DNA from 3 places in the Blautia sp. AF34-10 genome. Region 3 is predicted to be linked to each of the others. Evidence: predicted binding sites of a transcription regulator. Region 3 holds the regulator's gene; each other region holds the start of a gene.
The links. Region 3 encodes Rex, which represses fermentation and respiration genes when NADH is low (regulators of the CRP and FNR family bind a similar motif). Its sites were predicted from a motif close to ATTGTTAANTANTTAACAAT; they were not measured.

Region 1 (10,238 bases), on a different contig from region 3:
CGTGCCGGAAAACGCGCAGAGCTGGAGGCTGCAAATGAGACGACAGCGGAAAATAATTTGCAGAATGATGCAATGCAGCAGGTGGCAGACGGCTGTACGTTTCACAAAATTCCGAAATCCTATATGACCCTTGGCGAAGAAGATTACGATAAACGGTATACCGCTTATCTTCAGAATTACGGCATTTCCCTGGACGACTATCTGGAGCAGTATGCGGACAGAGCGACCTACAATCAGGAGAAAGCAACGTATGCAGGAACGATGGCAAAAAGTGCCCTTCTTCTGGATGCCGTAAAAGAGGCAGAAGGCTGGACTACAGATGACCAGGATTACCAGCAGATCTTAAACGACGAGGCAGCCAATGCCAATATGTCGCAGGAAGATTTCCTGAAGGCAGCCAATGACTATTACGGGGAAGATACGGTAGTGCGCAACATCATGATGGAGCGCATGATCAATATGGTTCTCGACAATGCAACAGTCAATACCGTGACTGTGGATGCAGACGGAAATACAGTAAAATAAAAAGAAAAATCACCCCGAAAACAGGATGAAAACTTCTGTTTTCCGGGGTGATTTAACCGAATCAAGTAAGTCCCCTGCTTCCATTGCGAAAAGCAATAAGCAGTGGGTGGGGACTTGCTTGTATCAGGAGGAGTGCAAGCTCCTTCTGATAAACTGCGGAGCAGTTATTTGGTTATGAGCAAGTAGCGAAGCGGATTGCGAATATCCGCTTCGCATGTGGGAAACGAATTATGTTCGTTACGCCATGATTTTGCGGAACAGATCCTTCAGATCTTCTACGCTTGCATCCTTCGGGTTGCCCGGTGCGCAGGCATCTGCGTGTGCGGAATCTGCAAGGAACTGCAGATCTTCTTCTTTGACTGCCTCGAGAACAGATGGGATTCCAACGTCTGCGGACAGCTTCTTAACAGCATCAATCGCTGCTTTTCTATACTCTTCCTGAGACATTTCGTCTACACCTGTAACGCCCATGGCACGTGCGATTTCGCGGTATTTCTCACCGGTGCACTCCTGGTTGTATTCCATAACGATCGGAAGCATCATGGCACATGCAACACCGTGTGGGGTATCATAAACAGCACCAAGGGTGTGTGCCATGGAGTGAGCGATTCCAAGACCTACGTTGGAGAAGCCCATACCTGCGATGTACTGGCCAAGAGCCATTCCTTCGCGTCCCTCTTTGGTGTTTGCGACAGCACCGCGCAGAGATTTGGAGATGAGTTCGATGGCTTTGAGATGGAACATGTCAGTCATTTCCCATGCAGCTTTTGTGGTGTAGCCTTCGATTGCGTGAGTCAGAGCGTCCATACCGGTGGAAGCGGTCAGGCCTTTCGGCATGGAGGACATCATATCCGGGTCAACAACTGCGATGATTGGCATATCGTGCGGGTCAACGCATACGAATTTACGTTTTCTTTCAACGTCTGTGATAACGTAGTTGATGGTAACCTCTGCAGCAGTACCGGCTGTGGTCGGAACAGCGATGATCGGTACGCATGGATTTTTGGTCGGTGCAGTGCCTTCAAGGCTTCTGACATCCTCAAACTCCGGGTTTGCGATGATGATACCGATGGCTTTGGAGGTATCCATAGAAGAACCGCCGCCGATGGCGATCAGATAGTCAGCGCCGGATGCCTTGAAAGCTTCTACGCCGTGTTTTACGTTTTCGATGGTCGGGTTTGGCTTGATATCGCTGTAAAGCTCATAGTCGAGTCCGTTTGCGGTCAGAATATCGGTTACTTTGGAAGTAACGTTGAATTTAATCAGATCCGGGTCAGAGCATACGAAAGCTTTCTTGAAGCCGTGTGCCTTTGCTTCATTTGCGATCTCGGCAATAGCGCCTGCTCCGTGATAAGAGGTTGCATTTAAATTAATACGATTTGCCATGATTGAAAAACTCCCTTCTAAAATGAATAAATGGTTTTACTGAACTTGTTATTATATTAACAAATCCGGAAGGGAAAAAGAAAGTGACAGAAGAGGCGAAGTGTAACACTTTAAAAAAAATCGCCATTGTGACAAAAACAACAGAACAAAATTTGTGAAAAATAACCAGAGCGTGTCTGAAAAACCATTTCCGCAATCTGCAAGTCCCACTTTGACACGCTCTAAGAGAGCAGCTGCAGATTTCGGAACAGTTTTTTTAAGTCTTCCGGCATTGCCCGGACGAGAAGAGCGGCAAACTCGGAAGGTGTCAGATCCATGCTGGTAAGCACCCATTTTACGGTCATGGTGATGGAACCCTGACAGTACATTTCGAGAAGAAAATGTATTTCCGGTGAAACCGGACTGCCGCTTTTTTCGTGAATCAGATTTTCGTAGAACGCGAGAATCAGATCGAAATCGTGCTCACGCAGAGAATTCTGCTTGTCGTAGCGGAAGGCAGCGGCGAAAAAAGCTTTTTCTTTCTGAATATAGGTAAATTTCTTTTCCAGACTGTCAAAAACGGTCGTTCCGCGACCCATATGTTCGAAGGATTTTGTCAGTAATTTATCAAAATACCAGTTGATCAGATCGTATTTGTCGAGAAAATTGCGGTAGAAGGTCTGGCGGGTAACACCACAGATTTCACAGATCTGGCGCACGGTGATCTCTTCGACAGGGGTTGATTTCATGCACTCCTTCATGGATTCGGCAAGACGGTATTTTGTTTTTTCTCCTTTGGGAGCAGATACGGTGGAATGGATCATCCGGGCAGTTTCCTTTCGCTTCGAAAATTGTAACTATGCAGAGTTATGCATATATTATAACGCGAATCCGAAAAAATAAAAAGCCCTGAACATGTTCCGGAGATAAGATACAGGAACATATTCAGGACGATTTTGCTCATTTTCTTTTGTTTACGGCCTGTCCGACACAGTAGCATACAGCGGCAACAACCATGCCGTTGATGGAAGCGATGCCCCAGTGTAAGAGGTTCGCAACAATGGCACCGAGAATGACACCGGCAACCGCAAACCAGTCTACGGTTTTAAGCTTCGGCTGATCGGTTTCAAAGTCCTTTTTGTTCATGAAGTAGGCGAGCACCAGAATCATGCCGACCGGCGGCAGGGTACAATTCAGAATGTTGAGCCAGCCGCAGAAGTTGTAGTACAGCCATACGGAGGCAACCGTTCCGATGATACCGGAAAGGAGAACCATCGGTTTTTTCCTCTGATGGAAGATGTTGGCAAGACCAAGACCTGCGGTATACAGAGCGTTGTCGTTTGTAGTCCAGATATTAAGACCGAGAACGAGAACAGCCAGGTAGAACAGGTTCAGGCGGACCATAACCTCGAAGATATCGTTTCCGCCGACAAAGATCGAGGAAACGGCACCGAAGAAGAACATCAGGGAGTTTCCGATGAAGAAGGCCACAACCGTGGTGATGGCACCCGCTTTTCCGTCCTTTGCAAAACGTGCGAAGTTCGGGGTTGCGGTTCCGCCGGAAACGAAGGAGCCGATGACAAGACCGGCACCGCCGATGATAGTCAGAGATCCGCTGGATTTGGCAAACTGATCGATGATCGTTCCGTCGCCTCTCATTACGGCCATGACCATGGCGATCGTTCCGAGAATGGCAACACTTGGTACAGCGATATAGCTGACGATGGTCAGAGATTCAATACCAAAATAGGCAGAGGCGGTCATGCAGACGCCAGCAAGAATAACAAGTCCCCACTGTGCCGCAGTGCTTCCACCGAGCAGCTCCTTGGAAACCGGAATTGCAAACATGGCAAGACCGACACCAAACCATCCGATCTGCGTAAAGCTGGTCATGGCTGACGGCAGATAGGAACCTTTTTCGCCAAAGGCTCTCTGGGACAAAAGATCAAGTGACAGACCGGTTTTTGCACCGACGTAGCCGAGCAGACCGGTATAAATACCAAGAATGATTCCACCAAGGATCAGTGATCCCAAAAGCCCCAGAAATCGAGGCCGTCAGCGAGCTGCTGGCCGACCCACATGCTTGCCGAGAAGAAGGTGAAGCCAAGCATGATCATAAACATAGTTACTACATTTTTCCGGGCAGAAGCCGGAACTGCGCTGTCCGCGAAGTCAACATCTTTTACTTTCTTTTCTTTTTCCATAATATCTCCTGAAAACTGTGATTACGGTTCGCCGAAATTCAGCGAACCGTAAGAAATGGTTTTTTGTTACAGCATGTATTTGCGAAGTGCTGCGGTAAACTCTTCAATTCGTTCAGCCGCAATTTCTTTCAGGGTAGCATCGCCAAGGCTTGCAATGTAACCTTTTTCCTGGCGGTACAGCCATTTGGCCACGCGTTCATCGATTTCTTCGTAGTGATTGATGTGAATCCACTCTTCGTAGGATGCGCCAAGCGGGCAGCCGAGCTTCTCCTCGAGCAGTCTGGTAAAGTCGATCCGGTCGGCCCTCTCCAGCATTTTATTCCAGAAATCGAGAACCTCCTCGACGTGCTCGTGGATTTCATAGCGTCTTGCACCGCCATCGTAGATGATGCATTTTTCAAACAGCGGATCGCGCATGGAAAGCGTTTCTCTTCGGAACTCCGGTGCAATGATACCGTCTTTCCAGTAGAAATCGACATCCGGCAGATTGATTCCGGATACGCCCTTGTCCTGATAGGTGCTGAAGATTCCTTCGTAATATACGGTGATAAAGCCTTCAAACTCCGGCCAGAACTCGCGGATTTCTTTTGTGAGACGTTCCAGGATTTTGATTCCGGTTGTGCCGCCGATCGTAAAGATGATAATGTTACGAAGGGAAGCACCGTGCTCACGGTAGAAATCGGTTACGTAGCGCAGGCAGTGGATCAGCGTCTCACCCGTTGCGATGATATCGCCGATCAGAAGTGTGCTTCCCGGAACCATTGTCAGCTTGCTGTATTTGATTTCCAGACCCGCGATCTCCTCTTCTTTGAAGACACGCTCACTTGACAGAAAGCTGATGTCATGCACACGAATGTGCTCACGGTAGCAGCTTTCCTCCAGCGGATAATTCAAAGCGCCGCGCAGGATGGAAAGGATGTTGGCTGCGGTTACCTTTCCCTGCTCTTTAAAATAATAAAGCATCTGTGAAGTAGACGGAATCAGGCAGTGATAAACCTCATATCCGACAACCTCCGGTGTGTTCAGAAGCTTTCTTGTCTCTGCTTCGGAAACGATATAGTATTCGTTCTCATAATCGCCGCCTGCGAGGCGATAGCAGTCCACGCCCTGTTCCGAAAACTCCGGCACCAGTTTTACTTCATTCCATTTTTCCATTCAAAAGTTCCTCCCGGTTTTCCCTCTTTGGTAAACATGTTATAAACTTTTAACAGTGTAAGGGGTAGCAACCTGATTGTCAAGGGAAAAGGCGAATTTACATGATTTTCTTACAGAAGAAGGGAATGCGCCGCGAGAAAAGGAATTTTACCGGGTTTTGCCTTCTCTGGAAAAATATTCCTTTGTAAGCTCCACAACCTTGCCCGAAAGCAGGAAGAGCGCAATCAGGTTTGGGATTGCCATGAGGCCGTTGAAGGTCTCGGCAATGCTCCACATCAGGCCGAGGTTTGCGGTGGCGCCAAGGATGGCAACCAGCGCATAGGCGGCCATAAAATATTTTGTGATTCTTTCGGAGAATAAAAACTCGATGCAGCGTGCACCGTAAAGTCCCCATCCGAGAATCGTGGAAAAGGCGAAGCAGCACATCGCGAACGCGGTGAGCAGCGAAACCCAGTTTCCGTATGTAAGGGTAAAACCGCTGATGGTCAGCTCTGCGCCGGCAGCCTGTCCGTAGGTGATGGAAGTACCGCTGCAGAGAATAACAAGTGCAGTTAAGGTACAAATCACGATCGTATCAATAAATACCTCAAAGATACCGAACATACCCTGTTTGACCGGCTTTTTTGTGTCGGCACAGGCATGCGCGATCGAACCGGTACCAAGACCTGCCTCGTTTGAGAAAATACCGCGGGACACACCTTTTTTCACACTCATGAGCATGCTTCCGACGATACCGCCTGTAACAGCAGAGGGACGGAAGGCGCCCTCAAGGATCGATACGAAAACAGACGGAATCCGGTTGAGATTCAGTAAAATTACACCGATGGCAAGGACAATATAAAACAGAGCCATAAACGGAACGAGCTTTTCTGTTACCTGTGCGATCCGTTTGACACCGCCGAGCAGGATCAGCGCTACGAGTGCCGCAATAATGATACCCTGAATCAGGTTGGAGGTCGGGATCGCGTCTTTTGAGATCACATGGTAATTCATCAGTGCGGAGTTGACTGCGGTTGTGATGGTGTTGACCTGCGTTGCATTTCCGGTTCCGAACACAGTCAGTACACCGAAAGCAGCGAAAAGATAGGCCAGAAAATGCCATTTTTTGCTGAGACCGTTTTTGATGTAATACATCGGTCCGCCGACGAGTTCCCCGTTGGCGTTTTTCTCGTGATAGAAAACAGCCAGTGTTACCTCGGCAAATTTCGTACACATGCCGAGCAGGGCGGAAACCCACATCCAGAACACGGCACCGGGTCCGCCGATAGCGATAGCGCCGGCAACACCGGCAATATTACCGGTACCGACCGTGGCGGCAAGTGCTGTACAGACCGCCTGGAACGGTGTAATTGCGCCATCGGAAGCATCTCGTTTGCGGAACATTCTTCCGAGCGTTGTGCGGATCGCATACGGGAATTTTCGAATCTGGAGAAAACGGGTGCGCAGACTCAGGTAAAGGCCGACACCGAAAATGCAGATCATAGCCGGAACACCCCAGATAAAATTGTTCACGGCATTGTTGATGGTTTCAATCAGTTGGAGCATAGATACCTCTTTCTTTTTCATAAGCAGAAGCACTTTCTTGGAAGATCAGTGCTTTCATAAAGTAACACAATGCAAAAAGTATATCATCTCAGACGAGATTTGCAAGTTTTTTTCGAGAAAAAACGCGGACCCCCAATTTTTTGCGATTCCGGAAAGATATATTTTCTCTAGCCTTATGGGTTTACCATGAGCCAGGCGGTTTTTTACGTTTTCTTCCAGTTTTTGTGAAGGAATGCAGCGAAGTATGATAGAATAGAGAAAAAACAGAAAAGAGGATTATTGCCATGTTTCAGGTAATTGATATGCACTGCGACACCATCCCGGCGCTGCAGTGGAAGGAAAAACAGGAGCATCTTGCGGATGCGGATCTTCAGATCAATCTGGATAAGCTGGAAAAGGGCGGCAGCCTCTGCCAGTGCTTTTCTCTGTTTACGTTCCTGAAGGGACTGAAAGACGAAACACCGTTTGAGCATGTGAGAAAGCTGGCTGATCTCTGGAAATCAGAGGTGGAACGGTATCCGGACCGCATTTGTCAGATCAAAACGTATGCGGATCTGATGCAGGTACAGAAGGAAGGAAAAATAGGTGCGGTGATGACCGTCGAAGAGGGTGGTGTTTACGAAGGCAGTATCGAAAAACTGCACACACTGTACGATCTCGGTGTGCGGATTTCCACGCTGACCTGGAACTTTCCGAATGAGCTTGGATTCCCGAACCCGGCGCAGGAAGAGGGAAAGCCATATCTTCCGGATCTTGAAAACGGGCTGACACCGACCGGTATTACCTTTGTCGAGGAGATGGAGCGGCTCGGCATAGTGATCGATTTATCACACTTAAATGATGCCGGAATCCGCGATGTTTTTGCACATACGAGAGGTCCGGTCATTGCATCCCATTCCAATGCGCGCGGTGCGTGCTTCCATCTGCGAAACCTTTCGGATGAAATGATTCGTCAGCTCGCAGAGCGTGGCGGCGTCACCGGTATCAATTTCTGTCCGTCGTTTCTGCGCGAGGAGGAGCCGGCAACGAAAAAGGCATCGACGATGGACATGGTACGCCATATGAAGTATCTGCGAAACGTCGGCGGCATCGACATCATCGGCCTTGGAACCGACTTTGACGGTTTCAGCGGCAAGACGGATGTGCCGGACGCTGCGCATATGCAGCATCTCGCAGATGTGATGAGCCACGACGGTTTCACCGATGAGGAGATCGAGAAGGTCTTTTCCAAGAATGTACTTCGGGTGTTTAGAGAATGCTGGAAATAAAACTACAGCTCCGGTGATGCCGCCAGAAGCTCCTTTGTATAATCATTCTGCGGATGCGCAAACAGCTCTTCCGTCTCCGCGTTCTCCACAATCCGGCCTTCTTTCATCACGAGAACCCGGTCGCACATCTGATAGATCACGTTGAGGTCATGCGAGATAAAGAGAATCGAGAGCTGAAGCTCCTCCTGAAGCTGAACCATCAGCTCCATGATCTGCTTCTGAATCGTCACATCGAGAGCGGAAACCGGTTCGTCGGCAAGGATCAGGCGTGAGCCCTGGATCAGTGCGGCCGCGATGCTGACTCTCTGGCGCTGGCCGCCGGAGAGCTCATGCGGGCGGCGTTTCAGGTGCTCTGCGGAGAGACCGACTCTTTCAGCCATCGCAAGAACCCGTTTTTTTCGTTCTTCTTTCGGAACCTTCTGCATCCGAAGCGGTTCTTCTAAAATCCAGGAGATTTTCTTCGCCGGATTCAGGGAGGAAAACGGGTCCTGGAAAATCATCTGCGGATGGTCGACCTGCGAAATTATTTCGCCCTCATCTGGGCGGATAAATCCTAAGATCACTTTGGAGAGTGTCGATTTTCCGCATCCGCTCTCTCCGACGAGACCGAGAATTTCATTTTCATGAAGCTCGAAAGAGATATCATGAAGCACCGTTTTTCTCTGCTTTCCCTCCTGATAGGAGGCAGAAATATGGCTGACTTTCAGAATGTTGTTCGGAATGATTTCTTCCATGGGTTATTCCTCCTTTTCCGCCGGCGGAGCAGCTTTTTTGTCAGAGCCTGTCGGCCATTGAGCTGTTGGAGCGATTTTGATTCGTTTTCGCAGCGATGTTCGTCGGTTCGGAATTGCATCGAGCAGGCGGCGGGTGTAGTCTTCCTTCGGGTGGAAAAAGACATCGTCCACACTGCCGGATTCCACAATCGTCCCATGATTCATGACGATGACCCGGTCACAGAGCGAACGGATGACGCCGAGGTCGTGTGAGATAAAAAGAATCGCCGTGTGATGGCGTTCATTGATTTTTTTCAGCAGCTTTAAGATCTGCGACTGAATCGTCACATCAAGAGCTGTTGTCGGCTCGTCTGCAATCAGAAGCTTCGGTTCTGTAATAAGCGCCGCAGCGATCATCACCCTCTGGCGCTGACCGCCGGAGAGCTGGTGAGGGTATTTTTTGCAAAGCTTTTCCGGGTCGGGAAGCTCGACCTCATGCATTATGGCAAGAACCTTTTCATGACGTTCTGCCGGTGTGCAGCTCTCATGGATCAGCAGTCCCTCTGCAATCTGTTCTTCGATGGTCAGAACCGGATTTAAAGAGGTCATCGGCTCCTGAAAAATCATACTGATTTCTTTTCCGCGGATGCGCTGCAGATCCTGGCTGGAAGCGTGCGCAACGGAAGAACCTTCGTAGAGAATTTCTCCGCCGGATACGGCGGAATTTTCCTTTAAAAGGTGCAGAATGGAGAGCGCCGTCTGGGTTTTGCCGGAACCGGATTCCCCGACAATGCCAAGCGTCTCACCTTCTTCTAAGGAAAAGGAGATGCCTTTTACCACTTCGGTCGGTGGCGTGGTATCGTAAAATGCAATTTTTAAGTCACGTACATCGAGAAGTGCCATATCAGTTACCGCCTTTCTTCTGTAATCCGTCGCCGAGGAGCGATACGCCAAGCGCCAGTAAAATGACAGCAAGACCGGGGAAAACAGAGCCCCAGGGAGCAGTCATCAGATACGTCTGGGATTCTGAGAGCATCCGTCCAAGCGAGGCATCGGGCGGCTGGACACCGATGCCGAGAAAGCTCATGCCGGCCTCGGAGAGAACGGCGTTGTTGAAACCGATTGCTGCCATCGAAAGAAGGGACGGGACCGTATTTGGCAGGATATGTACAAATATGATCCGAAGATGGGAAACACCCATCAGACGGGCACTTTTGACATAGTCCATATCTTTGCGTGCGAGAAATTCGCTTCTGGTGATACGTGCAAAGCTCGGAATGAATACGATACCGAGTGCAAGGATCACGTTGTATTTGCCGGGACCCAGCAGCGCGATAAATACCAGCGCCAGCAGGATTCCCGGAAAGGAAACAATGACATCGTTTATGCGCATCAGGATTTCGTCAATCCATCCGCCAAAATACCCGGTGAACGCACCGACGAGGACACCAATGGTTCCGCCG
Region 2 (10,238 bases), on a different contig from region 3:
CTTATTCTTCATGCGAAGCGACACATCTTTATAATAATTCTGGAATTTATCACTTGAGGTATCGTAGTTCGTATGGAACATTTTGTTATAATCCTTGATTACTTCTTCCAGAAACTCTCTGGACGGCTGGTCGACAGATATAAAACAAGCATATCACGAAAACGTGAATTTTTCAATCCGCGCAAAAAATCACTCCGCTTCAAAACACAGAAACGAAGTGATTTCTTTTTGCACAAACTGGCACTCTCTATAGCTAAATCAAGGATTATATGTTGCATAAAAAACAGCAAAGCGCCACCAAACATCTCACCTTCAGCATTTCTGCCAAATTCACCGTGTTTGGTGGCGTCTTAGTCTGTTTTATTTATTGATTTCGTATAAAAATCAATTATTTATTGTAGTTTACGATAGCTCCGAAATCTGGTTTCAGGGATGCTCCGCCTACCAGGCCGCCGTCGATGTTCTCCTGTGCGAACAGTTCCGGTGCGGTTTTTGCGTTTACAGAGCCGCCATACTGGATACGGATAGCTGCTGCTGTTGCATCATCATAGATTTCAGCGATGCACTCGCGGATGCCTTTGCAAACTTCCTCAGCCTGCTCTGTTGTAGCAGTTTTGCCGGTTCCGATTGCCCAGATTGGCTCGTAAGCGATAACGGCTGTTTTTGCCTGATCTGCTGTTACATTCAGGAATCCAACCTTTACCTGCTGACGGATGAAATCCATCGTTACACCCTGCTCTCTCTGCTCCAGAGTTTCTCCGCAGCACATGATCGGGGTGATGCCGTGCTCGAAAGCTTTCAGCATTTTTTTGTTTACGGTCTCGCTGGTCTCTGCGAAGTATTCTCTTCTCTCAGAGTGGCCAAGTACAACGTATTTCACGCCAGCGTCTGTCAGCATAGCCGGGGAGATTTCGCCTGTGAAAGCACCTTTCTCCTCAAAATACATATTTTCAGCACCAATCTGGATGTTGGAGCCTTTTGCAGCCTCTACAACCGGGATGATATCGATGGCCGGTACGCAGAAAACCACGTCAACGTCGTCATTTGCCACCAGTGGTTTTAATGTATTAACTAACTCTACTGCCTCGCTCGGAGTCATGTTCATTTTCCAGTTTCCGGCGATAATTTTCTTTCTTGCCATGATCGTTTGATCTCCTTAGTTTTACTTATTGAAACGGTTCAGAGCCACCTCTCGATTCCGCTTGCGCTCTGAATCGTTGTTTTATTTGTCGTTTGCTGCTGCAACGCCCGGCAGTTCTTTTCCTTCCAGGAATTCCAGGGAAGCGCCGCCGCCAGTGGAGATATGAGTCATCTTATCGCCATATCCAAGCTGATTTACAGCTGCTGCGGAATCTCCGCCGCCGATGATCGTAACTGCATCTGTTTCAGCCAGTGCTGCTGCAACTGCTTTGGTTCCTGCTGCGAAATTCGGCATCTCGAAGCATCCCATCGGTCCGTTCCATACAACGGTTTTAGCAGTTTTAACAGCGTCAGCGAACAGTTTTGCAGTTTCCGGTCCGATATCCAGACCTTCCCAGCCATCCGGAATCTGTCCGGCCGGAACAACCTGTGTATTTGCGTCGTTTGAGAATGCATCTGCAACAACGTTGTCTACCGGAAGAAGCAGTTTCACGCCTTTTGCTGCTGCTTTTTCTTTCATTTTGTTTGCATAATCCAGATAATCCATCTCAAGCAGAGAATCACCAACGGTGCCGCCTGCTGCTTTTGCGAAGGTATAAGCCATACCACCGCCGATGATCAGGACATCAACTTTATCGATCAGGTTGTCGATAACAGAAATCTTGCTGGATACTTTGGATCCACCAAGGATGGCAACAAACGGACGCTCCGGATTGTTGACAGCATTTCCAAGGAATGCGATCTCTTTCTCCATCAGATAACCAACAACTGCAGTGTCAACATATTTAGTAACACCAACATTGGAGCAATGAGCACGATGTGCGGTTCCGAATGCATCGTTTACGAATACGTCGCACAGGGAAGCCAGTTCTTTGCTGAACTCCTCACCGTTTTTGGTCTCTTCCGCACGATAACGGGTGTTCTCCAGAAGGATTACATCTCCGTCTTTCATAGCCTCAACAGCTGCTTTTGCGTTCGGTCCTACAACCTCAGGATCTGCTGCAAATTTAACTTCCTGTCCGAGAAGCTCGGAAAGGCGAACTGCAACCGGTGCAAGAGAAAGCTCTGGTTTTGGTTCTCCTTTCGGTTTTCCAAGATGAGAGCAGAGAATTACTTTTCCGCCGTCAGCGATCAGTTTTTTGATCGTCGGAAGAGCAGCTACCAGACGGTTCTCATCTGTGATTTTTCCATCGATCAGCGGAACGTTGAAGTCGCATCTTACAAGGACTCTTTTTCCTTTTACGTTGATATCATCTACGGTTTTTTTGTTTAACATGGGCGTTTCCCTCCATATATCCAACTGCATCTGCCGCGCCGTTTCTTTGTTTTTGCGGCATCGCGGTCCTTATTTAAAAATGCAGTTTATAATTTTTGCACACGGAAAAGGGCTGTTTTTGTGCCGTATTTTTCCGCCGCATTCGCAAAAAGGGTCCGGTCCTTAACAGACCGGACCCTTTGGGCTCTGAAATTTTGCCGTTCAGTTTGTTAAATTATGCTAACTCGCTGAAGTATTTGATGGTACGAACCATCTGGCTTGTGTAGGAGTTCTCGTTATCATACCAAGAAACAACCTGTACCTCTGTTGTTCCGTTGTCCAGCGGAAGAACCATGGTCTGAGTTGCATCGAACAGAGAACCATATCTCATACCAACGATGTCGCTGGATACGATTTCATCTGTGTTGTATCCGAAGGACTCGGTTGCAGATGCTTTCATTTTTGCGTTGATCTCGTCAACAGTTACAGTTCCTTCTACAACTGCTGTAAGGATTGTGGTAGAACCGGTTGGGGTTGGAACACGCTGTGCAGAACCGATCAGTTTGCCGTTCAGTTCCGGAATAACAAGGCCGATTGCTTTTGCAGCACCTGTGCTGTTTGGAACGATGTTAACTGCAGCTGCACGGGATCTTCTCAGATCGCCTTTTCTCTGCGGTCCGTCCAGAGTCATCTGATCTCCAGTGTAAGCATGGATAGTAACCATGATACCGGATTTAATCGGAGCCAGTTCGTTCAGAGCTTTTGCCATAGGTGCAAGGCAGTTTGTGGTGCAGGATGCAGCGGAGATGATGTTATCGTCTGCTGTCAGGGTCTCATGGTTTACATTGTAAACGATGGTCGGAAGGTCGTTACCAGCCGGAGCGGAGATAACTACTTTACGAGCACCTGCATTGATGTGTGCCTGAGCTTTTGCTTTGGAGGTGTAGAATCCGGAGCACTCCAGAACTACGTCTACGCCAAGCTCTCCCCATGGGCAGTTGTTAGCATCCGGGAAAGCATAGATTTTGATGTTTTTGCCATCTACTGTGATGGAATCTTCATCGGATGTTACGGTATCAGCCAGAGCATATTTTCCCTGAGAAGAGTCATATTTTAACAGATGAGCTAACATCTTCGGGGATGTTAAATCGTTGATTGCTACTACTTCATAACCTTCTGCTCCAAACATCTGTCTGAATGCAAGACGTCCGATACGGCCAAAACCATTGATTGCTACTTTTACTGCCATGATTTTCAATTCCTCCTAAAAAGTGAATTTTAATTTTGAGTCTCTGTACTTTGTTAAAGAAACATCAACCTTATCTGTATAATACCTAATTTCGTCGGAAAATTCAAGTTCTATTTTCAAGAAAATACGAAATTATTTCTAAAATTTGTGAAGAGGCCGGATGCCGATCCGTATTTCTGCAAAATTTCGAAAGATCCGTCTATTGCAGAAAAAGCCGGAATCCAGCCTTTCTGGGGCTTTTTTCCGGCTTTTCCTGCGCGTTTTCTATTGGATCGGCAGATATTCCGGCTTCTTCTCTTTAAACCGCACGTAGTACCGGAATCCGGCTTCCTGCGCGATGGCTGCCGCGTCCGCGAAATGAAACGCTATATGTTCCGGTTTGTGGGCATCGGCACCGAAGGTGATCTTTTCGCCGCCCAGTTCCCAGTATCTTCTGATAACATCCGGCGTCGGATTCGGCACGCCAAGGCCTGCCTTGTAGCCGCCGGTGTTGATTTCCAGCGCGATATCGTACTGAATCAGCTCTTTTAAAATGGTATCGATCTCGTCCGCAAATGCGCGGTAGCTGTAATCTTTTCCCTTTTCTCTGCAGTAGCGTACCACATAATCCAGATGACCAAGCGTCTGGAAATTGTGGAAGAACCGGATATTTTCTGCTGTAGCCCGAAAATACGCCCGGTACAGCTCTTCTGCTGTCCAGTCCGGGAAAGCATCCTCATAATAGGGGTCTTTTCCGTCAATGACATGCATGGATCCGATCACATAGTCGAACGGCCACGCATTTACATACTCTTCCATCCGTTCTTTTAAGTGGAGCTGCAGTCCCAGTTCCACGCCGAATCGGATATCGATTCTGTCGTAGTATTTTTCCTGCAGTTCCCGGATTTTTGCCGCATATGCCGGTGTATCGAGCTGGAACTCGCCGGTACTGTAATCCATATCGTAGTGATCCGTCAGGCAGATTGCCGGAAGTCCCAGCTCGACTGCCCGTTTTACCATCTCTTCTGTTGGTGCTTCGCTGTCACTTGAAAAGAAACTGTGCATATGACAGTCCGCTATTTTCATCTTTCGGCCTCCGTAATCGTTCCGCCTCCGCCGACACAGCCGTCCACGTAGAAGACAACAGCCTGTCCCGGTGTCGGAGCACGCACGCCGTCCGGGAAGGTACAGGTAATCTCATCTTCCCCGGTCCGTTTGATCACGCACGGGGAGCCTTTGTGCCCGTACCGGATTTTTGCGGTGCAGGAGAGCTCTTCTCCAAGTTCCAGCGGCGGAATTGCCATATAGTTTACTTTGTTTGCTTTTACTACTTTTGCGAAAACCTCTTCATTTTCGCCGACCACAACCTCGTTCGTCTCCGGACGGATTTCCAGTACGAACACGCGGTGTCCCATCGGAAGGCCGAGTCCGCGGCGCTGTCCTACGGTGTAATGGGTAATCCCCTCATGGGTACCGAGGATTTCACCCTTTGTATTCACGAAATTGCCTTTCGGTGCCACGATTCCTGTCTCGTTCTGGATAAAGGAAGCGTAATCCTGATCCGGCACGAAGCAGATTTCCTGGGAATCCTTCTTTTTTGCTACCGGAAGACCGATTTTTGCTGCAATCTCACGAATCTGATCTTTTGTGTAGTCTCCGACCGGCATCAGCGTATGCGAAAGCTGCTCCTGGGTCAGATTATACAGTGCATACGTCTGGTCTTTTGCCGCTGTTACCGAATTTGCAATCGCATACCGTCCATTGGCAAGCTGTTCGATTCTTGCATAATGTCCGGTCGCAATGTAGTCCGCTCCAATGGAAAGACTGCGCTGAAGCAACGCTTCCCATTTCACATAGCGGTTGCAGGCGATACACGGGTTCGGTGTTCTGCCGCAGAGATATTCGTTCGTGAAATAGTCCATGACGTTCTCACGGAACTCTTTTTTGAAGTTCATGACATAATACGGAATGTCCAGCACCTGTGCCACGCGCCTTGCATCATCAACAGCAGAGAGGCCGCAACAGCCCCCGTTTTCCTCCTGGACTGTCTCGGCCTCATCCTGCCAGATCTGCATGGTCACCCCGATGACATCGTATCCTGCTTTTTTCAGGAGATACGCTGCCACCGAGGAATCTACGCCGCCGGACATTCCAACGACTACTTTCTTTTTTCCCATACTTAGTATTCTTCCTCTTCCTCGCCCTCGCTGATATCAGACTTCGGTTTTGCAAGACCTCGATCTTGATGTGGTGTTTCTCTGCGTAATCCCAGAGTGCAGCGTGAATTGCTTCTTCTGCAAGCAGAGAACAGTGAACTTTGACCGGCGGAAGTCCGTCGAGTGCTTCCATAACAGCTTTGTTGGTTACTTCCAGAGCTTCCTGGATGGTTTTTCCTTTTACCAGCTCGGTTGCCATACTGCTGGTTGCAACTGCGGCGCCGCAGCCGAAGGTTTTGAATTTGCAGTCCTGAATGATTCCGTTATCGTCGATGTCAAGATACATTCTCATGATATCGCCGCATTTTGCATTTCCAACGGTACCTACACCGCTTGCGTTCTCAATTTCTCCTACATTTCTCGGATGCTGGAAATGATCCATTACTTTTTCACTGTACATTGTTATTCTTCCTCCTGAACTATTTCAAAGCAGTCCTCCTCCGGCACAGCTTTTACCTGAATTTTTCTGTACCGGCTTTCTGGATGGACTGTCTTATTTTTTTAAACTTATTTACCCTGCTGTTTTTTGATGTAATCCTCATACAGCGGGGACATGCTGCGCAGACGGTCTACGATCGCTTTAATCTGCTCTACAACAAAATCAACGTCCTCTTTTGTGATCTCCTCACTTAAAGTCAGACGTAAGGAACCGTGTGCTTTCTCGTGCGGCAGTCCGATGGCCAGCAGTACATGGGACGGATCCAGGGATCCGGAAGTACATGCAGAACCGCTGGATGCGCAGATACCTTTCATATCCAGCATGATCAGAAGGGACTCTCCCTCGATGAATTCAAAGCTGATGTTGCAGTTGTTCGGCAGACGTTTTACCGGATCGCCGTTGAGACGGCAGTTCGGAATCTCGGTTAAAATACGGTTGATCAGATAATCACGTACTTCGATTTCTTTTGCGGTACGCTCCGCCATAGTTCTTGCCGCACGCTCTGCCGCAACTCCATATCCTACGATGCCCGGTACATTTTCTGTTCCGGCACGGCGTTTTCTTTCCTGCGCACCGCCGTGTACGAAGGAGCGGATTTTCACACCCTTTCGGATGTAAAGGAAGCCGATTCCTTTCGGTCCGTTAATCTTATGACCGCTGGAACTGAGCATATCAATATTGCACTCATCCACATTGATCGGGATCTGGCCAAATGCCTGTACAGCATCTGTGTGGAATAAAATATTGTGTTCTTTTGCAATTCTTCCGATTTCCTTGATCGGCTGAATCGTTCCGATTTCGTTGTTTGCCGCCATAACGGAAATCAGAATGGTCTCAGGTGTGATGGCTGCTTCGAGTTCATCCAGATTGACAACGCCGTTCTCATCGACGCGATATAGGTGATTTTCGCACCGCGCTCTTTTTCCAGATACTCACAGGTATGAAGAATCGCATGATGCTCGATTTTTGTGGTGATGATGTGGTTTCCTTTATTTTTATATGCTTCAAAGGTAGCTTTTAACGCCCAGTTATCGGACTCGCTGCCGCCGGCTGTGAAATAAATTTCCTCCGGTTTTGCGCCGAGCACGTTTGCGATCTGCTCTCTTCCTTTGGTGATGGCTTCTTTGCTTTTTCCTGCAATTGCATAAATACTGGATGGATTTCCGTAGTATTCGCTGAAATAAGGAAGCATAGCCTCGACAACTTCCGGGGCTGTTTTTGTTGTTGCCGCATTGTCCAGATAAATCATTGTTGTTCACTCCTTGTCATTTCTATCGCTGTTTCTGTTTTTCTCTAATTGCCGGCTCTGCTGAACCAGCTCTCCGAGGCTGATGGAATCCACAGCGTTCGTAATTCCCTCATTGATCCTCTGCCACACAAAACGCGTGACGCAGAAATCGGCCGCATCGCAGCCGCCCAGGCCTTCATTGACCGAGCACGTGACTGCCTCGAGTCCGCCCTCCAGCACACGGAGAACATCTCCTACCGAAATGGAATCTGCCGGTTTTGCAAGTACATATCCACCGCCTGCTCCCCGCACACTCTCAATGAATCCGGCTTTTCGAAGCGGACGCACCAGCTGCTCCAGATAGCTCTCTGAGATATTCTGGCGTTCTGAAATGCTGGCAATGGACACTGCACCCTCTTCTTCGTGACTCGCCAGATCGATCATGGCACGCAGACCATATCTTCCTTTGGTCGATAATTTCATTCCTGGTTCTCCTTTTTCCTGTGCTGTCGTTTTCCAATTCCGACAGTTTTAATCGGATTTATTTCTCACTCAGAATAGCACCTATCACGGGGTTCTGTCAAGGAGTTTTTTCGCATATTTTAGACTATCTGCGCAATGCCGTGAAAGGAGTCTATCCCATGCTGAAAATCACAAGAAAGAACACGCTTCTTCTTGGCACACTGATCCTGACCGCGTCCGGGATCATCTGCAGAATTCTTGGATTTCTCTATAGAATATTCCTGTCGCGCCGGATCGGTGCGGAAGCCTTTGGTATCTACCAGCTCGCCACACCACTCTACGCACTGATGCTCTCCCTTGGCGCAGGCGGCATGCAGACGGTGCTCTCGCGCTTTGTCGCATCGTACCTTGCCAAAAAGGATTCCAGACGGGCAAAGATCTGTCTGGCGGCCGGATGCGGCATTGTAGTGATACTTTCCTTCTCCGCCTCCATCTTTCTCTTTTTCAGCGCGGATTTTATCGGAACACGGCTTCTTTTTGAGCCGCGGACGATTCTGCTCCTCCGGATTTTATCACTCGGCATTCTCCCCTCCGGGATCCACAACTGTCTCTCGGCATGGTATCTTGGCCAGAATCAGACGGCACTGCCTTCTTTTTGCCAGCTTTTGGAACAGTTCGTGCGCATGGGCGCTTCCTACCTTGCCTGGCTTTTCTGTCTTTCCACAAGCCTCCCCTCTGCCGCTGTCGCTGCATTCGGTACTGCCGCCGGCGAACTCTTTTCGTGTCTCTTTCTGATGGCCTGCCTGTCCGTCTCGCACAGCAGGTCCCCTCAGAAACACCGCCCGATTTCTGTTTTTTTCAAAGAAAAGACCCTCTGGTACGATACCTTCCGAGAGCTTGCCGTTTTGAATCTTCCGCTTACGCTGAACCGTATTCTTCTGAATGTCCTCCACAGCATTGAAAGTGCTCTGCTCCCCGGCTGTCTGGTCACCTTCGGTCTTTCCCGGAAAGCAGCGCTCTCGCAGTATGGCATTCTCACCGGTATGGCACTTCCTATGATCTTTTTTCCATCTGCCATCACCCACGCGGTGTCCGTCATGCTTCTGCCCGGCGTAGCAAAACAGCAGGCCGACGGTACGCCGGAGCAAATATCAGACACGATCCGTTATACAATTTCTTTCTGTGTGCTGCTTGGCACTTCCGCTGTTTTTGCCTTTTTCTTTTTCGGTCCGTGGCTTGGACGTTTCCTTTTTCAAAACGAAGAAGTCGGCGTTTTTCTGCGTATCCTTTCATTTTTAAGTCCTTTTCTCTATCTGGAAACGACACTTGGAAGCATTTTAAACGGCCTTGGAAAAACTTCTCTCGTTTTTTTCCAGAACCTTGCCGGAGATGTAATTCGTATTCTTGCAATTCTTTTTCTCGTCCCGGTTTTCGGCATCCGTGGCTATCTCTATGGTATTCTTGCAAGTGAACTTACCATTATGACAATGGCACTTTTGTTCCTGCATCGGGAATCTGCAAACGGATTTGCTGTTCATTGATACCTTTTTTCTATCTTTTTTAAGAGAAACAGAATTTTCGCCGAAAAAATATCGACAATCTTCGCGTTATGTATTATAATTTATAGATAGTTTGCGACGGGGCACACAAGAACGCTCCTCTGTCCGCAGCTAGAAAAGAAGTGCATCTAAGATAAAGGAGAACGAAAATGAGCCTTGAATTTGTAAGAAAACTTCCCACCCCAACAGAGATCCGGGAACAATATCCCTTAAGCGCCCGCGCAACCGAAATCAAAAAACAGCGTGACGCTGAAATCGCAAAAGTCTTTACCGGGGATTCCGATAAATTTCTTGTTATCGTAGGACCTTGCTCCGCAGACAACGAAGACGCTGTTCTGGAGTACAATCACCGTCTGGCAAAGGTTGCCGACAAAGTATCCGACAAACTGATCATCATCCCGCGTGTCTATACCAACAAACCGCGTACCACAGGTGAAGGCTACAAAGGTATCGTTCATCAGCCGGACCCGGAAGGAAAGCCGGACCTGCTGCACGGCCTGATCGCCATGCGTAAAATGCATATGCGTGTAGTAGAAGAGACTGATCTGACTTCTGCAGACGAAATGCTGTATCCGTCCAACTGGAGCTATCTGTCCGATATTCTCTCCTATGTTGCGGTCGGCGCACGTTCCGTAGAAAACCAGGAGCACCGTCTGACTGTTTCCGGCATCGACATTCCGGCCGGCATGAAAAACCCGACCAGCGGTGATC
Region 3 (10,238 bases):
AGCGGATGCGCAGGGCTTCTTGGAATCATGGAGCAGATGAAAGGGAAAGAGCTGAATTATGGTCTTCGGTTTGTATTCTGCGGAAGCGAAGAAAGAGGACTTTTAGGATCAAAAGCGTATGTCAGAGATCATGAAAAAGAACTGAGACAAACAGTACTGAACATCAATCTGGACATGATCGGAACGTATATGGGAAAATTTATCGCCTGTGTATCGGCAGAAGAAAAGCTTACCCATTACATCAGCTATATGGCTGCAGAAGTTGGATTTCCAATTGCGGCAGAAAACGGCGTCTATTCCAGTGATTCCACACCATTTGCCGATCATGGGGTTCCGGCTGTTTCGTTTGCGCGTATTGCCAACGGAAATGTCGCCCCGATTCACTGCCGCTACGATGTCAAAGATGTGATGTCGATGGAGCAGCTGCAAAAAGATATTGATTTCCTGACAGTATTTACCGGAAGATTCGCAAACGCAGCGGTCTGCCCGGTGGCAAGAGAAATACCGGAAACGATTCGGAAACAATTGGATGAATATTTGTTTCGCAAGAGAAAAGAAGCCTGATATACTTCGATCACGGATATGAGCAGCGAGACGAATTGCAAATAGGAAAAAGAACGACAGTGGCAGGAGAGAGAAACCATGAAAAAAATAGAACTGGTAGAAATCAGGCAGGTAAACGATGCCCTTGCAGAAATGGTTGCGCTGTTTCGAGTAGAACTGCGTTCCTATAAAGGAATTGCATCAAAACCGAACGTGGAAGACGGACGGGAAGAAATGAAGGAATACCTTTTAGCAGGATTTCCAGTGTTTGCCGCCACGGTGCATGGCGAATACGCAGGTTATGTTGTCTGTCGTATTGAGAGCGAGGTGGTGTGGGTGGAATCCATCTTTGTCAGAGAAGAGTACCGCCGGCAGGGAGTTGCTGCCGCACTGCATGGCAAGGCAGAAGAAATTGCAGCTTCTTATGGAAACGATACGGTTTACAACTATGTCCATCCCAATAACCACAGGATGATTGAATTTTTGGGAAAGCGTGGTTACACCGTTCTGAATCTAATTGAGATTCGTAAACCGTATCTGAATGAAAAACTGACGCAGACGATTACGGTTGGGGAACATGAATTTGATTATTGAGGGAGTCATTTTCATCCCACAATTCCAGAAAAGCCCGAAGTTCAGACGGAAGGCGCCCCTTGCGCCAGGCAAGCAGGATTTCGGTTGTAAGGTCTGCATCTGTGATGGTGCAGGCCTTTAATTTATGGGTAAGATTCAGCATGGAGGCCGGCAGAAGAGCGATGCCAAGGCCTTTTTCTGCCATTGTCATTGCCGTGCGGGCGTCCTCGCAGGTGAGATAGATATCGCAGAACAGACCCGCCTGCTCGAAAGCGGAGAGCATGTATTTCCGGTAGCGGTTCGACAGAATCAGCGGCTGCTCGGCAAGTTCCGTAAGCGAAAGGGTTTCACGCCCGGCAAAAAGCGGGTGAGAAGGGAGTGCCATGGCGGTGATGCTCTCTTTTAAAAGGGTCTTCGTCTCGCAACCATTTAAAACGATTGGCGTGCGGAGCGTGGTGAGATCCACCATGTGATTTTCGAGCTGGTCTTTTAAAGCAAAGGTAGAACCCTCGTGGACATCAAAATGGATGTGCGGGTATTTCCGGGAAAATCGCAGGAGATAGTCGGCGAGCAGCGAAACGGTGGATGGCGTCATGCCGATGTGGAGTGTCGCAGACTGACTGGATTTTACGACTTCGCGCCTGGTGAGATCCGCAAGCATCAGAAGCGTTCCTGCCTGTTCATACAGTGTTTTTCCTGCCTCGGTCAGGGTGATTTTCTTTGTACCGCGGATGAGAAGAGGCACCTGAAGCTCTTCCTCCAGCATTTTGATCTGATAACTTAACGGCGGCTGTGTCATATGCAGCACCCGTGCCGCCCCGCTGATGGTTCCCGCGTCCACGATGGCGCGGAAGTATTCGAGTTGTCGAAGTTCCATAAAAATCCTCCTGAAAAAACTATATAAAAATTATTCAATTTCAATATAAAAACAATAATTTACATATAGAATACGCCATGCTATACTGAAAAGCAAGTGAAAAAGAAGGGAATGAGGGAACAAATGAAACGAATTGATTTCGAACATGGAACCGTAACCGGAAACATCTTCGGGGCAGCGCTCCCGATGCTGGTTGCTCAGATTTTGAGTCTGCTGTACAATATTGTAGACCGCGTCTACATCGCGCGGATCCCGGAGGTAGGAACGGCGGCACTCGGTGCAGTCGGTCTGTGCTTTCCGCTGATCGTTATCATCACAGCATTCAGCAACTTGTTTGGAAGCGGCGGCGCTCCGCTGTTTTCGATTGAGAGTGGAAAGAATGATCAAAAAAAGGCGGAACGTATTATGAATACGTCGTATTCCATGGTATGTGTCTGTGCTGTCATACTGATGGTGATCGGCTTTTTGTTTGCTCGTCCACTGCTGTCGCTGTTCGGTGCATCGGCAGATGCGATGGTATACGCGTATCCTTATATGATGATTTATCTGATCGGAACTTTGCCGTCGATGGTGGCAACCGGCATGAACCCGTTCATCAACGCGCAGGGCTATTCGACCGTTGGCATGCTTTCCGTCACGATCGGAGCGGTCGCAAACCTGCTGCTTGACCCGCTGTTTATCTTTGTATTTGGTTTTGGTGTGCAGGGGGCTGCGATTGCAACTGTGATTTCCCAGACACTTTCCGCCGTGTTCGTTCTGTATTTCCTGACCCGGAAATCGGAACTGAAAGTGCGCTTTGTGCGGAAAGATGAAATTTCTGAGTGTGCAGGCTATGCGAAAAATATTGTCAGTCTCGGTACCGCCGGATTTATCATGCAGCTGACCAACAGCCTTGTCACGATCTGCTGCAACAATGTACTTTCTGTGACCGGCGGTGATATTTACATCTCTGTTATGACGATCGTATCGAGCGTGCGTCAGCTCGTCGAGACACCGATCTATGCAATGAATGAGGGAACTTCTCCAATTTTGAGCTATAATTACGGTGCACGCCGTCCGGCCCGCGTGCGCAAGGCGATGTGTGTCATGAGTGCGATGATCCTCGGCTATACCGCAGTGATGTGGAGCGTGATTGTTCTGGCGCCGCATGCGCTGATCGGTATTTTCAGTTCGGATGCGGTACTGACCGCAGATGCGGTTCCGGCTCTGAAGCAGTACTTTGCAGCATTCATTTTCATGGATCTGCAGTACATTGGACAGACCGTATTCAAATCTCTGAATAAAAAGAAACAGGCGATCTTTTTCTCCCTGCTCCGAAAAGTCTTCATTGTTGTACCGCTCACCTATCTGATGCCGTACGTACTCCACATGGGAACGGACGGTGTCTTCCTTGCCGAACCGGTATCAAACGTAATCGGCGGAAGTCTCTGCTTTATCACCATGCTGATTCTGGTTCTGCCGGAATTGAAGCGAATGGAGCAGCAGAAGTAATGTTTTTGAAAAGTTTCTGAAAAAAGGACAGGAAGATCTTTACCGAAACGGTTTTGGCAGATATCTTCCTGTTTTTTATTGCCATACATACAATATGATGCCTCGGACAATCTGATGCGCATTGGAGTCCCGGCGCTCCGCATTCTGGCAGTGGCCTATCTGCTTTCGATTCCAGGCCTGATCTATCAGGCGGCGTTGCAGGGACTTTCCCTTGGAAAAGAAAGTATGTACATATCCATGACACGCCAGGCGATTCTGCCGCTGGTGTTTGCATTTCTTCTCAAAGGATTTGGAAACCTGAATCTGATATGGGCGCCTTTGTCCTGGCTGAGCTCTGCGGCATCCCGCTTGCAGCAGCTCTCTGGAAACGGAAAGGGGAAAAGCAGATTCAGTTTTAAGTATAGAAAAGAAAAACAAAAAGGCTGTTCTTTGCGAAAGGCAGCCTTTTTTGCATACCATAAGATAAGAATACACAGGGGCTTATGGATGAAAGAGCAGGAAAATCTGACAGGAAAAGGAATTACAGCCGCCGTGCTGGATACAGGGATTTTTCCCCATATGGATTTTGACGGCCGGATTGTAGCCTTCCGGGATCTTGTGTACGGGCGGGAGACGCCTTACGATGACAATGGACACGGAACGCATGTCTGTGGTATCCTTGGCGGAAGTGGAAGAGCGTCCGGCGGAAAATACCAGGGTGCGGCACCGGGATGCCGGTTTGTCGTAGTGAAGATTCTGGACCGAAGGGGAAATGGAAGAAAGCAGGATATCCTCGCGGCGATTGACTGGGTGTGCAAAGAGCGAATAAGACTTAATATCCGCATTTTAAATATTTCAGTGGGAACAACAGAGCAGGAAAAAACGGTGGATGATCTGCTAGTACAGGCGGTGGAGCGCGCCTGGGATGACGGGATCACTGTTGTGACAGCGGCCGGAAATCTGGGGCCCGCTCCGGGCAGTATTACGGCGCCGGGGAACAGCAGAAAAGTGATCACCGTGGGAGCGGGCGATCTGCTGGAGCCAAGAAGAGGAATCTCCGGATGCGGCCCGACACGGGACTGCGTCTGCAAACCGGATCTTGTCGCGCCTGGAAAACGTCTCATTTCCTGCGCGCCTGGAAGAAGCAGGAAGGAATATGTGGTGAAGAGCGGCACCTCGATGGCGGCACCGCGGGTGTCCGGAGCCGTGGCTTTGGCACTTGAACGGGTTCCGGATCTTACAAATGTCCAGGCGAAAATGCTGCTTTGCGAATCGGCGAGAGACCTTGGCCTTCCGCGCAACCGTCAGGGGCATGGGATGCTTCAAACAGACCGTTTTCTGTCTCTTCTGTGAGACACTGTGCGGCAGCATAAAAAAAGAAAAATGAAGGAAAACACCTCTCATCCTGCAAAAATTGTGTGAATTTATGGGAAAATGCCAAAAAATCAGGCGAATTTTGACTTGACAAGCTATAGGATACTTTATACAATAAACGGGAATAGAAAAAGGAGGCCTACTATGGAAAAAATTCAGATGACCACTCCTCTGGTAGAGATGGATGGAGATGAGATGACCAGAATTCTCTGGAAAATGATCAAAGATGAGCTGCTTCTCCCGTTTATTGACCTGAAAACGGAATATTACGATCTGGGACTGGAACACAGAAACGAGACGAACGATCAGGTAACCGTAGATTCCGCAAACGCTACCAAGAAATACGGTGTAGCAGTCAAATGTGCCACCATTACGCCGAATGCAGCGCGTATGACCGAGTACAATCTGAAAGAAATGTGGAAGAGCCCGAACGGAACGATCCGTGCCATGCTCGACGGAACCGTTTTCCGTACCCCGATTGTCGTAAAAGGCATCGAGCCGTGCGTGCGCAACTGGAAAAAACCGATCACGATTGCCCGTCATGCATACGGAGATGTCTATAAAAATGCAGAAATGCGCATTCCGGGACCGGGAAAAGCAGAGCTGGTTTATACGGCTGAGGACGGCACCGAGACAAGAGAGCTGATCCACAACTTCACCGGCGCCGGTGTCATTCAGGGCATGCACAATCTGGATAACTCCATAGAAAGCTTTGCGAGAAGCTGTTTCGAGTACGCACTGTCCACGAAACAGGATCTGTGGTTTGCAAGCAAGGATACGATTTCCAAGAAGTATGATCACCGCTTCAAGGATATCTTCCAGGAGATCTTCGATGCAGAGTACAAAGAGAAATTTGCAGAAGCAGGCATTACCTACTTCTACACTCTGATCGACGACGCCGTTGCCCGCATCATGAAAGCAGAGGGCGGCTTTATCTGGGCCTGCAAGAACTACGACGGCGATGTCATGAGCGACATGGTATCCTCCGCCTTCGGTTCCCTTGCGATGATGACTTCTGTTCTCGTATCCCCGCACGGATATTACGAGTACGAGGCTGCGCACGGAACCGTACAGCGCCACTATTACCGTCACTTAAAAGGTGAGGAGACATCCACCAACTCCGTGGCCACCATTTTTGCATGGACCGGCGCACTCAGAAAACGCGGGGAAATGGATGGAAACGCAGAACTTTCCGCATTTGCAGACCGTCTGGAAAAAGCAACGATCGCAACGATCGAGAGTGGAAAAATGACAAAAGACCTTGCGCTGATCACCACCATGGAAAATCCGACCGTATTAAACAGCCGTGATTTCATCCTGGCCATCCGCGAGGAGCTGGAGAAATAATTAAACGAAGCAAAAAAGAAAGCCGATCCGGCATTCCCGCAAAAAGGGATGCGCCGGACCGGCTTTTTCTGTTTTGAATTTTTCCGGGGAAAACCAGGTCTATTCGGCAAGCTCTTCCCATTTTTCATACAGCTCTTCGAGTTCCGCGGCAATCTCTGCTTTCTCTTTGCTTAATTTCACACACTCTGCCACATTCGTTGCGACTTCCGGTTTCGACATTTCCTCATCAATTTCCGAATCGCGTGTCTCAAGCTCTTCAATTCGTTTCTCCGTCTTTTTCAGCTCGTTTTCTTTCTTGCGGAGACGTGCCTGTTCTTCTTTCTGCGCTTTCCAGTCCAGCTTTGTGGAGGAGGCTTCGGAAGGAGCCGCTGTTTCTTCCGGAGCGGCGGCATCGGCAGCAGGAGCATAGATGCGGGTCAGCTCTTCTTTTTTCTCCAGATAGTAATCGTAATTTCCGATATAGTTGACGAGTGTCTGTCCCGTCAGCTCCAGAATCCGGGTTGCGGTCTGGTTAATAAAATAACGATCGTGGGAGACATATAGCACCGTTCCGGTGTAGTCCTTCAGTGCATTTTCCAGAATCTCTTTAGAGACGATATCGAGGTGGTTGGTCGGCTCGTCGAGGATCAGGAAGTTGGCGTTCGAGAGCATCAGCTTGGCAAGGGAAATTCGTCCGCGCTCACCGCCGCTCAAGGTATGAATCGGTTGGAAGACATCGTCGTTTGTAAACAGGAAGGCGGCCAGCACATTTCGGATTTCGGTGTTTGTCAGATATGGATACGCGTCGGAAATCTCCTGGAAAATGGTCTTTTCCATGTGGAGCACCTGATGCTCCTGATCGTAGTAACCGATCTGTACACGGCTTCCAAGTGTAAAAGAGCCGGCATCCGGGCGGATGACTTCGTTTAAGATCTTTAAGATCGTCGTTTTTCCCGTTCCGTTGTTTCCGATGATTGCCACGCGCTCGCCGCGCTTGATTTCGAAATTCAGATCCTGGAAAAGCGTCTGTCCCGGGAAGGCTTTGGAGAGGTGCTCGACGGTCAGCACATCGTTTCCGCTTGTGATGCGCGGTTCCAGACGGATCCGCATATCGGAGCGTACTTCGGTCGGCTTTTCCAGCACATCCATTTTGTCCAGCATTTTTTCACGGCTCTCGGCGCGTTTGATGGATTTCTCGCGGTTGAAAGATTTCAGCTTTGCAATGACTTCTTCCTGATGGTGGATTTCCTGCTGCTGGTTGACCCAGGCATGGTAAGCGGCTTCACGGAGCATTGCTTTTTTCTGACTGTAGGCGGTATAGTTTCCCTCAAAAGTTGTTACTTTTTTATTGTCCACTTCAACGACTTTTGTGACAACGCGGTCGAGAAAGTAACGGTCATGGGAGACGATCAGGACGGCTCCGCTGTAATTTAAAAGATACGTTTCGAGCCAGGAGATCGAGTCCATATCGAGGTGGTTGGTCGGCTCGTCGAGCAGAATGATGTCCGGTTTGGTAAGCAGCAGTTTACCAAGTGCCACGCGGGTCTTCTGACCGCCGGAGAGGGAGTCCACCTGTTTTTCAAAATCGCTCTCGGAAAAGCCAAGACCTTTTAAAACACCGACGACTTCACTGCGGTACGCGTATCCGTTTTCCAGTTCAAAGGTATGGGAGAGGCGGGTGTAGGTGGAAAGAAGTTCATCCAGCTCTGCACCGGATTTTGTATTCATATCACTTTCCATCTGACGGAGGCGTTCCTCCATATCGATCAGATTCTGTTTCGCGGTCAGCACTTCCTGGTAAATGGAAAGGTGTCCGGTCAGATCCTGATGCTGGGCGAGATAGCCCATCGTCTTTCCTTTGGAGAGGATGACCTCTCCCTCATCGGCCCTCATTTCGCCGATGATGATTTTTAACAGCGTCGATTTTCCGGCACCGTTGATGCCGACCAGTGCGGCTTTTTCGCGTTCTTCTATATGAAAAGATGCATTTTTGATAATTTCCGTTGTCCCGAATGCTTTCGAGATATTCTGACATGCAAGAATCATGTGGTTCCTCCAGATAACATATTTCTGTATTTTGACATAATACACCATCCTTATTATAGAGAGTAATACACAAAATTTCAAGAAATCTTTGACAATTTTCTATCAACCATATATAATATGAATATATGCAGGTGTAAATAAGGAGGAATTTATCTTGGAAGAAAAAGGAATTTCGCGGGCAGTTATCAAAAGACTTCCTAGATATTATCGTTACCTGGGCGAATTGCTGGAGGACGGAGTAGAACGGATCTCTTCCGGTGAGCTGAGCGAGCGGATGAAAGTGACAGCTTCCCAGATTCGCCAGGATTTAAATAATTTCGGCGGCTTCGGCCAGCAGGGGTATGGTTATAACGTGCGGTATCTGTACAGCGAGATTGGAAAAATTTTAGGTCTGGACAGAGTCCACAATATGATTTTTGTCGGAGCCGGAAATCTGGGACAGGCGCTTGCTAATTATGCGGCCTTTGAAAGAAGCGGATTCAAAACGGTCGGTATTTTTGACGTCAACCCGGTATTAAAAGGAATCTCCGTGCGCGGAATTGAAATCCGCATGGCGGACGAGCTTCCGGAATTTATCAAGGAACACCATGTAGAGATTGCGGCTTTGACACTGCCAAAAGCAAAAGCGGTAGAGATGGCAGAGATTCTCGTGGACAACGGTGTAAAAGCAATCTGGAATTTTGCACATACCGATCTAAACTTAAAACTTCCGAAAGATGTGATCGTCGAGAACGTCCATCTTTCCGAAAGTCTGATGCGTCTCTCCTACAATCTGACCAGATATGAGGCGGAGCATCCAAAGAACAATTAAGAAACCAAAACAAAAGCAGGAGAGTCTTCGGGAAACCGGAGACTTTTTCTGTTCACTTTCCGGATAAGGCAGGAAAAGGAGGAAAAGCGATGAAACGGGTTCTTACAGCAGCACAGATGAAGCAGGCAGACCGCAATACGATCGAAACCATGGGGGTACCGTCCCTGGTACTGATGGAGCGCGCAGCGCTGTCCTGCGTGGAGGAGCTTCAAAATGGAACATGGGATACAGGAAAAGTCCTTGCTGTGTGCGGTCCCGGAAATAATGGAGGGGACGGTGCGGCAATTGCACGGATTTTAAAGACGAAAGGGGTGGATGCGGAACTGTTCTGTCTTGGAAATCCGGAAAAATACAGCGAAGGCATGAGAGCACAGAAGAAAATTGCGGAAAATTATGGGGTCCGTGAGGTTAAGAATCCGGATTTCCGGGAATATACTGTTATCATAGATGCCATCTTTGGAATTGGCGTATCCCGTCCGCTGGCAGGGGAGTACCGGAGGGCAGTGGAAGCAATCTGCGCAAGCGGTGTTCCTGTTCTTGCCGTGGACATCCCTTCGGGGATCCACACGGATACCGGAGAGGTCCTTGATGCGGCGGTGAAAGCCAGAGCCACGGTGACATTTGCCTGTGCAAAGCCAGGGCTTCTCTTTGATCCCGGAAAACGATATGCCGGAGAGGTCCTGGTCCGTGATATCGGAATCGGCTTTGATGCAGGAGAAGAGGAGACGCCCTGGTACGGTTCAGTGGAAAAAGAAGATCTGGACCGGTTTCTTACCCGCACGCCGATGGGAAATAAGGGAACCTTCGGAAAGGTGCTGGTACTTGCCGGTTCCGGTGCCATGTGCGGAGCCGCTGTTTTGTGTGCCAGGGCAGTCCTTGCATCCGGTGCCGGCATGGTAAAGGTTGTGACAGAGGAAAGAAACCGTACGCCGCTTTTCTGTGCCCTGCCGGAAGCAATGGCGGATTTCTGGAAGGAGGATGAGCCGCTTCCGGAAGAAGCCCTGCTGCAGGATCTCGCCTGGGCGGACGCTGTTGTTGCGGGACCGGGACTTTCCAAAAGCCGGACGGCAAAAGAACTGCTCGTTTTTACGGTGCAGCACACAGAAGTTCCTCTTGTTCTGGATGCAGATGCGCTGAACCTGATTGCAGAAGATGCAGAGATTCTTTCGGGCTGCCGGGCAGAAAAAATTTTAACGCCTCATGTAGGAGAGCTTGCAC

Region 1: the regulator Rex is predicted to act here: its motif matches at 1,956-1,975, upstream of fucO (lactaldehyde reductase).
Region 2: the regulator Rex is predicted to act here: its motif matches at 3,694-3,713, upstream of gap (type I glyceraldehyde-3-phosphate dehydrogenase).

What each region holds. Positions count from the first base shown of each region.
Region 1 covers NZ_QUED01000007.1:24,133-34,370, forward strand. Annotated here, with positions in the region: gene tig (trigger factor) at 1-525, shown strand, start outside; gene fucO (lactaldehyde reductase) at 763-1,911, opposite strand; gene DWZ60_RS21130 (DUF6783 domain-containing protein) at 2,022-2,129, opposite strand; gene DWZ60_RS05935 (TetR/AcrR family transcriptional regulator C-terminal domain-containing protein) at 2,133-2,714, opposite strand; gene codB (cytosine permease) at 2,851-3,924, opposite strand; gene DWZ60_RS17935 (hypothetical protein) at 3,912-4,094, opposite strand; gene DWZ60_RS05945 (hypothetical protein) at 4,161-5,249, opposite strand; gene DWZ60_RS05950 (alanine/glycine:cation symporter family protein) at 5,397-6,794, opposite strand; gene DWZ60_RS05955 (dipeptidase) at 7,079-8,062, shown strand; gene DWZ60_RS05960 (ABC transporter ATP-binding protein) at 8,065-8,796, opposite strand; gene DWZ60_RS05965 (ATP-binding cassette domain-containing protein) at 8,800-9,678, opposite strand; gene DWZ60_RS05970 (ABC transporter permease) at 9,680-10,238, opposite strand, start outside.
Region 2 covers NZ_QUED01000008.1:98,923-109,160, reverse strand. Annotated here, with positions in the region: partial or broken gene DWZ60_RS07035 (type I restriction endonuclease subunit R, EcoR124 family) at 1-81, opposite strand, end outside; gene tpiA (triose-phosphate isomerase) at 389-1,141, opposite strand; gene DWZ60_RS07025 (phosphoglycerate kinase) at 1,223-2,416, opposite strand; gene gap (type I glyceraldehyde-3-phosphate dehydrogenase) at 2,631-3,644, opposite strand; gene DWZ60_RS07015 (histidinol-phosphatase HisJ family protein) at 3,909-4,709, opposite strand; gene mnmA (tRNA 2-thiouridine(34) synthase MnmA) at 4,706-5,800, opposite strand; partial or broken gene nifU (Fe-S cluster assembly scaffold protein NifU) at 5,803-6,239, opposite strand; partial or broken gene nifS (cysteine desulfurase NifS) at 6,347-7,527, opposite strand; gene DWZ60_RS06995 (RrF2 family transcriptional regulator) at 7,534-7,989, opposite strand; gene DWZ60_RS06990 (polysaccharide biosynthesis protein) at 8,148-9,509, shown strand; gene DWZ60_RS06985 (3-deoxy-7-phosphoheptulonate synthase) at 9,677-10,238, shown strand, end outside.
Region 3 covers NZ_QUED01000006.1:139,481-149,718, reverse strand. Annotated here, with positions in the region: gene DWZ60_RS05785 (M28 family metallopeptidase) at 1-564, shown strand, start outside; gene DWZ60_RS05780 (GNAT family N-acetyltransferase) at 643-1,137, shown strand; gene DWZ60_RS05775 (LysR family transcriptional regulator) at 1,106-1,993, opposite strand; gene DWZ60_RS05770 (MATE family efflux transporter) at 2,117-3,484, shown strand; gene DWZ60_RS05765 (S8 family peptidase) at 3,599-4,816, shown strand; gene DWZ60_RS05760 (NADP-dependent isocitrate dehydrogenase) at 4,982-6,184, shown strand; gene DWZ60_RS05755 (ABC-F family ATP-binding cassette domain-containing protein) at 6,284-8,209, opposite strand; gene DWZ60_RS05750 (redox-sensing transcriptional repressor Rex) at 8,364-9,020, shown strand; gene DWZ60_RS05745 (NAD(P)H-hydrate dehydratase) at 9,110-10,238, shown strand, end outside.